Regions from separate parts of the Oceanobacillus aidingensis genome, predicted to be linked through region 3. Evidence: riboswitches for the same ligand, from Rfam matches in the RefSeq annotation. Region 3 holds a riboswitch; each other region holds the start of a gene.

Region 1 (3,282 bases), on a different contig from region 3:
TAAGCTGTCAGGAAGAGTGCCGCAAATCTGCTTATTGTTTGGTCCATCCGCTGCCGGCGGTGCCTATATTCCGGCCTTTTGTGATATCGTTGTCATGGTTGATGGGAACGCATCGATGTATTTAGGTTCACCGCGAATGGCTGAAAAGGTCATTGGCGAAAAGGTTTCTTTAGAGGAAATGGGCGGAGCAAAGATGCACTGTACAACCTCAGGAGTAGGCGATGTTTTAGTAGATACCGAAGAAGAAGCGATTCAATTTGCACAGAAGTACTTAACGTATTTTCCTGCTAATTTTCGTGAGAAGCCAAAAAAAGCAGCATCTGTAGAACCAAAAAGCTTTGATAAGCCAATCAGCGAAATTATTCCAGAAAATCAAAATGCTGCTTTTGATATGTATGAACTGATTGACCGTACAATTGATGAAGGCAGTTTTTGTGAAATAAAAAAGCGGTTTGCTCCAGAATTAATTACTGGGCTGGCCCGTATCAACGGTCAAAGTATAGGAATCATTGCTAATCAGCCACGTGTAAAAGGAGGCGTTCTTTTTACGGATTCAGCAGATAAAGCAACAAAATTTATCCAATTATGTGATGCGTTTGAAATTCCGCTGCTGTTCTTAACGGATGTACCAGGATTTATGATTGGAACAAGAGTGGAGAAGCAGGGAATTATTCGCCATGGAGCCAAAATGCTGTTTGCAATGAGTGAGGTAACGGTACCTAAAATTTCTGTTATTGTCCGAAAGGCTTATGGAGCTGGTCTATACGCGATGTCAGGGCCGGCTTTCGATCCGGATTGCTGTTTAGCCTTTCCAAATGCACAGATTGCTGTTATGGGACCGGAAGCAGCAGTGAATGCAGTAGAAGCAAATAAAATCGCTCAGCTTCCAGAAGAAGAAAGGGAGGCATATATCGCAGAAAAGCAGGCCGCCTATAAAGAGAACATTGATATTTACCGCTTAGCTTCCGAAATGATTATTGATGATATCATTGATCCAGATCATCTTCGGAGCGAGCTGACAAGACGTTTCACCATTTATCAGAATAAGAAAAAGCAATTTACCGAGAGAAAACATGGGGTTTACCCAGTGTAAACAAATAATGGAAACGCTTAGGCTAGAATGTGGTCTAAGCGTTTTTACTGAAAACAAAAAAACATTAATTCACCATAATTGTATTATGTAAACTAAATGATGAATTTTAAGGACACGATGAAAAAAGCTGCTCAATCGATTTAGCATCGTACTCTATAGCAGGAAAATATAATTACATGTGATAAAACAACCAGTCGCCGCTTACAGCAAAAAGATATCTGCTAATATTATCAATAGATTTTGATCAAGAAACGCTTCATTAAATTAAAATTTCCACTTGACATATTTTTTAGAATTCGATAACATATGAAGAAATCTTAAAAAACTAAATAATGTAATTCCTTATCAAGAGCCGGGGGAGGAACTGGTCCTATAATCCCGCAGCAACCATTACTGGAAACGCAGTAAAATGGTGCTAATTCCAGCAAGTTTTCACTTGAGAGATGAGGCAGTGTGTAAAGAAACCCTCTTCTTCTGGAAAAGGGGTTTTTTCATTTTTAAACAAGGGTAGGGAGGGAATAATTTCAAAGGGGCAAGCATGGCTTAAAACCGAGTAATTAGATAGGTAAAGTTTAATTATTATGGTGGCTGTAAGAAAATTAACGAGATGGATTTACAATTTGTATGATTTTATCGCAGCACAAATCAGTGGGCAAAGGAAACAGACCAGGTTCACGATGTCCTAGGGCTGAAACTGGGACTGGGACTGCGATTACTCGTCCCATCGAAGAGCTTTTGCGATTAACCGTCCTATTATAAAGAGTTGTGCGTCGAAAAACCTTCACTAATTGAAGTTTCACTGTATGACAAGCCAAAATTTTAAATGTATGAGGAGAGATTTCATTGACTAAAACAGATAGTTTATATCAAAAATCTTATTTTAACCGGATAACAGAATTAAAAGAATATGCACCGGAAGCGTTTCAAACTTTTTTTGCTTTTAACGATAAAGCATTAGCTGAGGGTGAATTATCAGTTAAATTAAAGGAATTAATTGCGGTAGCCGTAGCGCACATTACGGGGTGCCCGTACTGCATTGATTTACATGTGGGGAATGCTAAAAAAAATAACGCTGATAAAGAGGAAGTAACAGAGGCCATTTTTGTTGCAACAGCTCTAAAGGCTGGTTCAGCGGTTGCTCATGGTGTGAATGCGCTAAATGCGTTTGATGAAGAGGAAAAAGACGAGCTGTACAAAGCATCCTATTTTAATAGATTAACCGAATTTGGTGACATTGATGCGGATACATTCAAGGCATTTGCTGCTTTTGATCATAAATCTATCAAAGCAGGCAAATTGACCGAAAAGGAGAAAGAGCTTATCGCGGTGGCATCAGCACATACCACAGGCTGCCCGTATTGCATTGATCTGCATACGAAAAACGCCAAAAAAACAGGATCCAGCCTAGAGGAAATATCAGAAGCGATTTTTGTGGCAGCAGCTTTAAAAGCCGGGTCCGCAGTGGCACATAGTGTGAATGCCTTAAATGCTTTCGATGAATCTTAAGTAATCAGCAATTCAGAAGTAAGGGCCGATACCAAAATCAATGGCTGACTGCATCAAATGAGAGATAGTCAATTATAGATTTTGGTGAAGCGGTCAAGATGAAAATTTATGAGAAAAGGAGCTTATCGAAACGATGACAAAACAAATTCACCTGAATGGATTTATTCAAAATTCACCTTCCCCTCACTCGACAGGATTATGGAAGCATGAAAAGGACGAGGGGACAAAACATAATGACCTGTCATATTGGATAGAAACAGCAAAAATCCTGGAACGCGGTAAATTTGATGCCATGTTTATTGCTGATGTGCTTGGAACCTACAGTGTATATGAAAATAGTCATGAAGCAGCTGTCCGGCATGCTGTACAGCTTCCGGCACATGATCCATTGATTCCGATTTCTGCTATGGCGGCTGTCACTGAAAATCTCGGCTTTGCGCCAACAATTTCTGCTACATATGCACAACCATACGCACTCGCAAGGCAGCTATCTACACTGGATCATTTAACGAATGGAAGAGTTGCCTGGAATGTGGTGACTTCTTATTTAGAAAGCGAGGCAGTCAATCTTGGCCTTTCCAGCCGTCTTCCTAAGGAACAGCGCTATGACCGTGCAGATGAATTTCTCAAAGTCGTTTATAAACTTTGGGAACACAGCTGGGATGACAATGCTGTTGTTCATG
Region 2 (3,282 bases), on a different contig from region 3:
GGTCGGATTACTGACACGCGTATAGACATGTCCTTCTTCCTCTCCGGCAAAACGTGCCTCCCCCTGCTCCGCTGTGTCAAAGGTAAATGTAGATGTTTGAAAAATGGGCGGTGTTAAACTGCCAAGCAGCTCTTTGGAATCGTACCCTTCGTGAATCATTGCTGTTTCCATATGTTTAAACTTTTTGCTCATTTATATTCTCCCCGATCCTGATAAAGGTAATAATTCAGATAAGTCTCTCTCTTTATGATAAAGTATTCCTGTGCTGTTGGAAATGTTTCCGGCTCAAAAAAATATCTAATATTTCGTACAAAGAAAACAAAGCTCCCGCTCCATGAAGCTTCGTTTTACGGAATACATTATTTAAAAGTTATTGCTTCCTGCCTCATAAAGTTTTAATATTGGTTTTAGTTTAATTTTTTCAGAAGGCAGGAATGGATAATGGAGGATAAATCTTTACAACAGGGAGCGGTTATTACCTTTGCTGCTTATTTATTATGGGGAATCTTTCCAATCTATTGGAAGTTTCTTGAACATGTTCCAGCTGGCGAAGTACTAGCCCACCGGATTGTCTGGAGCTTAATTTTCATGATTTTTTTAGTACTGGTGACAGGTAATTGGCGTGAACTGATTGAAACGGTCCACGAGCTGAAAAAAGATAAAAAGAAAACCATCGCTATCATTACAGCTTCCATCGTTATATCTATTAACTGGTTTCTATTTATTTTTTCGGTTCAGCATGGACATGTGCTGCAGGCCAGCTTAGGGTACTATATCAATCCTTTGATCAGCATTTTATTAGCGGTATTTGTATTGAAAGAAAAGACAACGAAAGGACAGGTCTTATCGTTCATCCTTGCCGGTATCGGCGTACTTTATTTAACACTGAGCTATGGTGTGTTCCCTTGGATTTCGCTGTTATTGGCCATCACCTTTGGCTTTTATGGATTGATTAAAAAAACACTCCATCTGCATGCAATGTATGGACTTACTATTGAAACACTTGTAGTGGCTCCGATTGCTCTATTGTATTTACTATTTGTTCCGTCAGAAGGATCTTTTACTTTTTCTCCTTTGTTTACATCGGACAATCTTTTACTTATAGGCACGGGGGGTGTTACAGCAATACCTTTACTGCTGTTTGCTGCAGGGGCCAAACGGATTCCATTGGCAATGGTTGGCTTTTTACAATATGTGGCACCGACAATTATGTTCTTTCTGGGGGTATTTCTATATAATGAAACCTTTACGGTACATCATATGATTACCTTTGCTTTGATTTGGGCTGCACTTATTATCTATATGGCCAGTATTTACCGGGATGCACCGCGGAGAAAAAGAAGAAAGGCATAGTTTTCAGCCAGTAACGGCCCGATTCGTCCAAAGGCCTTTAGGTCATACTTTTGTGATAATTCCTTCAGTAAGGATGAAAGAAATCCCCGCTGAAGGAAGATTCACTTTATTTCATCTATTAATCCCTAGTAAAACACTTGACTTTTAACCTGTAAAACTATATACTCGCAAGTAATTTCAAAATATTTAGCAGAATCTCTTATGAAGAGCGGCGGAGGGAATAGGCCCTGTGAAGCCCGGCAACTTGAACATTCAGGTGCTCCATCCTACAGATATATCATCTGAAAGATAAGAGAGGGTTCTAAGTCAGTTATCAGAGCTCTCTTCATTATAGAAGAGAGCTTTTTTCAGGTAAAAGAGTGTTTTCAATAAAAAGGGAGGAAATACAATGTCAAACTATCCAGTACAGCAAGACGAAACGATTTTGTTACACGGGGGGCAGGTTCCAGACCCGACAACCGGAGCACGTGCTGTTCCAATCTATCAAACAACCTCTTATGTTTTTCGTGATACAGAGCATGCACAAAACTTATTTGGATTAGCAGAGCCAGGTAATATCTATACTCGAATTATGAATCCGACGGTAGATACATTTGAGCAGCGGATTGCACAATTAGAAGACGGAGTCGGTGCTTTAGGTCTAGCTTCCGGGATGGCAGCTATTACGATGGCGATTTTAAATATCACCCGTGCCGGTGATGAGATTATCGCGGACAGCAATCTATATGGCGGGACGTATAACTTATTTGCCAACACGCTCCCCCGTTATGGAATCAATGTAAAATTTGTAGATGGAACTGACCCGGATGCTATTGAGGCTGCAATTACAGATAAAACAAAAGCAATTTTTGGAGAAATCATCACTAATCCAAGTTTATATGTTTTTGATGTCGAAACGGTGGCTGATATTGCTCATAATCATCGCATTCCTTTAATTATTGATAATACATTTGCCCCTTATTTTGCCAAGCCGTTAACCTGGGGTGCGGATATTGTGGTTCACTCCGCCACGAAATGGATTGGCGGACATGGCACAACCATCGGCGGTGTCGTTGTCGACAGCGGCAGATTTGATTGGAATAATGATAAATTCCCTGATTTTATCGAGCCGGATGAGAGCTATAATGGCTTAAAATATGCGGATTTAGGTCCTGCTGCATTCATTACCAAGCTGCGCGTCCAATTATTACGTGACATCGGACCTGCGCTTAGTCCGCAAAATGCCTTTTTATTACTGCAAGGCCTGGAAACTTTACACTTACGCATCAGGAAGCATAGCGAAAATGCAGAAAAAATAGCAGCTTACCTGGAAAATCACCCTGCTGTAGAATGGATCAACTACCCGGGGCTGGAATCACATCCCTCCCATCAGCTTGCTAAAAAATACTTAAAGGGCGGTTTTGGGTCAGTTATTACATTTGGTATTGAAGGCGGACGAGAAGCAGGCCGTACTCTAATCGATAATGTGCAGCTCTGGTCTCATGTCGCCAATGTGGGGGATGCCAAATCGCTTATTATCCACCCTGCTTCTACAACCCATCAGCAATTGACAGATGAGGACTTGGCAAAAAGCGGTACAACGGAAGAATTGGTCCGTTTATCCATTGGTTTAGAGTCATTTGACGATATTGTAGCTGACTTGGATCAGGCCATTGATAAAGCAACAGGAAAATCACAGGGCAATCAAAAATCAGCCGAGGAAATAGCAGTGCAAAATTTACTTCAATCCCCATTTGACCGCAGCGAAGGTGTCCGCAAAAAGCGGATTATTACTGTCGGCATCGCGGACGAAGAAATTGTTCCTCTCTATAAATTAGGCTATGAGGTAATTCCTGCGGCAGATATCGATGAAGTGACAACAGATATATTAACAGGAGCTGATGCAATATGGCTGCAGGAAGGTAAACAGACACCAGAAGAAAACGCAGC
Region 3 (3,282 bases):
CAATTGAAAAGGACGATAGATTCAAGTATTACGAGGCTTTAGATATTTCTGGAACAGAAGGGGATTATGAACCCTTTCTATTGTTTATAGCCGAGCGAGAGGTGAAAACGTTAGAAAATTATTTAGCTTTTTTAAAAGATTTATAAATAGAACCTTCATTTAGTAGAAGTTTATCGGCACATAGGATGTGATAGGATGGAATTAAATCAAAAAGAAGATGAATTTGCTACGAAAACTACAGCTCAAAATTTGGGGAGCGAATGGCTCTAAACTAACTGAGCGATAAAAAAGTTGTTACTGTCGTTTCAGAAACATGAAAATTTAGGGAAATCTTCAGTTGATATTGTAGTACAGTGAGTTAAAAGAATATATATTCATTAGGATGTAATAGTCCCTTATAATATAGGTATAGACAAGGAGGATTCAATGAATTTTGAATAATAAAAAAATGGATTTTTCTACCCTTGTTGCCAATTTGCTTACTGTTGGTCTAGTAATGGGTAGTATCGCAGTTATTGTAGCCATTCCTATTTTAATAACATATGGTTTATCTAATATTTTAGCAGGCTGGAATCTTATCGAAATACATTTTTTTGATAGTATTTTTATTAATTTTCTTTACTTCGGAGGATTGCTTTTTCTGTCTTACGTGGTGGGGATGCTGTTTGATTTGTTATATATGCTAATCCTTAAAGCAGCGAAAATGAAACAGACAAAGAAAGTAATGCTTTGGAGTTATGTCGTTCAATGGTTGCTTAGTGTTAGTTTTTATAAAATATGTATTGAGCCCCTATTTACGAGGGTTAGTGTATCATGGGAAGGAGCAGCTATTTTATTTTTTTGCTTGTATTTTTCTGCTTTTGTGATCAGTGAAGATTATAAAATTTTTTCCGATAAAAAAAGGTAACGCAATTTTGATTTAAAATCGATCGCAGAAAGATTCCTATATTTTGGGATTCTCCTTGACGAATTCATTGCTTCCATGTAAAGTAAACTGTAATTATTCGTATAATTCCATATATTCTTATCGAGAAAGGTGGAGGGACTGGCCCGCTGAAGCCTTAGCAGCAGACGTTGATTTGTACTGTGCTAATTCCAGAAGCATTTTTGCTTGAAGATAAGAAGAGATTTTATCATATCGAACCTCTTCTATTTTCGGAAGGGGTTTTTTTTAATGGAATATAGAATGAATATAGGAGACAAAGAGGAAGGGGTATTCGATGGCGATATCAGCAGAGACAAAAAATACACGGGCTCCATTCAGAGCAGATCATGTAGGGAGTTTTCTTCGTCCCAAGCGTTTAAAAGAAGCGCGTGCCCAGAGGGCAAAAGGAGAAATCAGTGCAGAACAATTGCGTCAATTGGAAGATGAGGAAATTATCAAACTGGTAGAACAGCAGAAAAAAGCAGGTCTTCAATCGGTGACAGATGGGGAGTTTCGCCGTGCCTGGTGGCATTTTGATTTTCTGGAAGGCTTCGATGGCGTGGAAGGCTATACCGCGGAGCAAGGCTTGCAATTCACTGGTGTGGAAACGAAAAAACGAGGCATTAAGGTAACCGGTAAAATTGGTTTTAGTAATCATTATATGATTGAGCATTATAAATTCCTGCATGGTATTGCCGGGGATGCGGTTGCAAAATTTGCGATTCCGAGTCCGAACATGCTCTTTTTCCGGGCGGATTTTGAAGAAGGAATTTATGAAAATGATGAAGCCATTATTGATGACCTGGTTGCTGCTTATCAAGGGGTGATTCAGGCATTATACGATGAAGGCTGCCGCTACTTACAGTTGGATGATACGTCCTGGGCAACCTTTTTCTCAGAGAAGGGCAGAAATTCGTTGCTTGAAAAAGGAAGAAATCCAGAGAAAACAGCTGAATTATGTGCGAGAGCAATCAATGAATCGATTGCGAACAGACCGGATGATATGCTGGTAACAATGCATATTTGCCGGGGGAATTTCCAATCTACCTATATGTCAAGCGGCGGTTACGAGGCGGTGTCAGAAACGATTTTTGGCGGTTTACAGGTGGATGGTCTTTTCCTGGAGTTTGATGATGACCGCTCGGGCGGATTTGAACCTTTACGCCATGTGAACCGTGATGATTTATTCATTGTGCTGGGTCTTATCACGTCTAAGTTCAGCGAGCTGGAAGATCCGGAGGCTGTTAAAGCAAGAATTACAGAAGCGGCGGGCTATGTACCGTTGAATCAGCTTTGCCTGAGTCCTCAATGCGGGTTTGCTTCCACAGAGGAAGGGAATTTATTGAGTGAGAAACAGCAATGGGAAAAAATCCGGCATGTTGTGCGAATTGCTGAAGATGTCTGGAAATAAGAGTGATGAGCAAGGGAGATTTGGAGAGGTGAGCTTTCCAAATCTCCTTTTTGTCGAACTTTTTTGAATACGTACTATGAATCATTTAGAGAAGATTGTTTTGAATGAAAATACTTTTGAGCTAATAAACCAGTATTGAAAACGGAAGCTAAGGTGATGAACAAAAATAAATTTGCCATTATGTCACTGATTTGATAAGTAAAATTAAAAAGTAAGTAAGTGTTTATGATGAATAATATTGAAACAACTGACGAAAGGATGAATTGATTTTTAAACGATTTGAACAAAAAAACGCTCCTCTCTTTGTCAACCTAATTTAAATCAAGGTTAACATACGGGCGTGAAAAATTAAATATAAATTCCAAAAAAATTCAAACAAAGAAAGAAATCATTATAATTTTTTGATATATTAGTAATAACAATAAGAATATTCAGCTGTTTTATCATGGTAAATAAAAGAATTTATACGAATGATAGTACATCGTTTCAAATAAAAGGGAGAATGTAGAATGGAAATTCGCAGTTTACAAAGTTCGGATTATGATGTCCTGATTCCGCAGATAAACGACTGGTGGGGCGGGCGTGATATGGCAGGAATGCTGCCTAAATTATTTTTTCAACATTTTAAGAATACCAGCTTTATCGCAGAAGAAGATGACGAGATAATAGGTTTTTTAATTGGATTTTTATCTCAAGATCAGTCAGATGAAGCATATATTCATTTTGTCGGTGTACACCCGGATTACAGGAAGAAAGACATTGGAAAAACACTTTATGAGAAATTTTTCACCAAAGTTAAAATGGCTGATCGGAAAATCATCCGCTCCATCACTTCTCCCGTAAATAAAACATCGATTGCGTTTCATCAAAAAATGGGCTTTGTGATCGAGCGAGGAGACAAAACAGTAGATGGTGCAGCAGTAAAAGCAAATTATGATGGGTTTGG

The links. A riboswitch is a leader RNA that binds a small molecule or an ion and turns the genes downstream of it on or off. The one in region 3 is predicted to bind S-adenosylmethionine.
Region 1: it holds a riboswitch for S-adenosylmethionine, as region 3 does, so the genes downstream of both, ACFO3P_RS20895 (carboxymuconolactone decarboxylase family protein) here and ACFO3P_RS16190 (5-methyltetrahydropteroyltriglutamate--homocysteine S-methyltransferase) in region 3, are expected to answer to the same signal.
Region 2: it holds a riboswitch for S-adenosylmethionine, as region 3 does, so the genes downstream of both, ACFO3P_RS05220 (O-acetylhomoserine aminocarboxypropyltransferase/cysteine synthase family protein) here and ACFO3P_RS16190 (5-methyltetrahydropteroyltriglutamate--homocysteine S-methyltransferase) in region 3, are expected to answer to the same signal.

The regions. Positions count from the first base shown of each region.
Region 1 is NZ_JBHSFT010000049.1:304,481-307,762, forward strand. It holds gene ACFO3P_RS20890 (acyl-CoA carboxylase subunit beta) at 1-1,093, shown strand, start outside; SAM riboswitch class I at 1,433-1,543, shown strand; gene ACFO3P_RS20895 (carboxymuconolactone decarboxylase family protein) at 1,931-2,599, shown strand; gene ACFO3P_RS20900 (LLM class flavin-dependent oxidoreductase) at 2,733-3,282, shown strand, end outside.
Region 2 is NZ_JBHSFT010000007.1:178,134-181,415, reverse strand. It holds gene megL (methionine gamma-lyase) at 1-192, opposite strand, end outside; gene rarD (EamA family transporter RarD) at 442-1,353, shown strand; SAM riboswitch class I at 1,550-1,648, shown strand; gene ACFO3P_RS05220 (O-acetylhomoserine aminocarboxypropyltransferase/cysteine synthase family protein) at 1,742-3,282, shown strand, end outside.
Region 3 is NZ_JBHSFT010000044.1:27,075-30,356, reverse strand. It holds gene ACFO3P_RS16200 (Fic family protein) at 1-146, shown strand, start outside; gene ACFO3P_RS16195 (hypothetical protein) at 434-907, shown strand; SAM riboswitch class I at 1,022-1,124, shown strand; gene ACFO3P_RS16190 (5-methyltetrahydropteroyltriglutamate--homocysteine S-methyltransferase) at 1,221-2,336, shown strand; gene ACFO3P_RS16185 (GNAT family N-acetyltransferase) at 2,846-3,282, shown strand, end outside.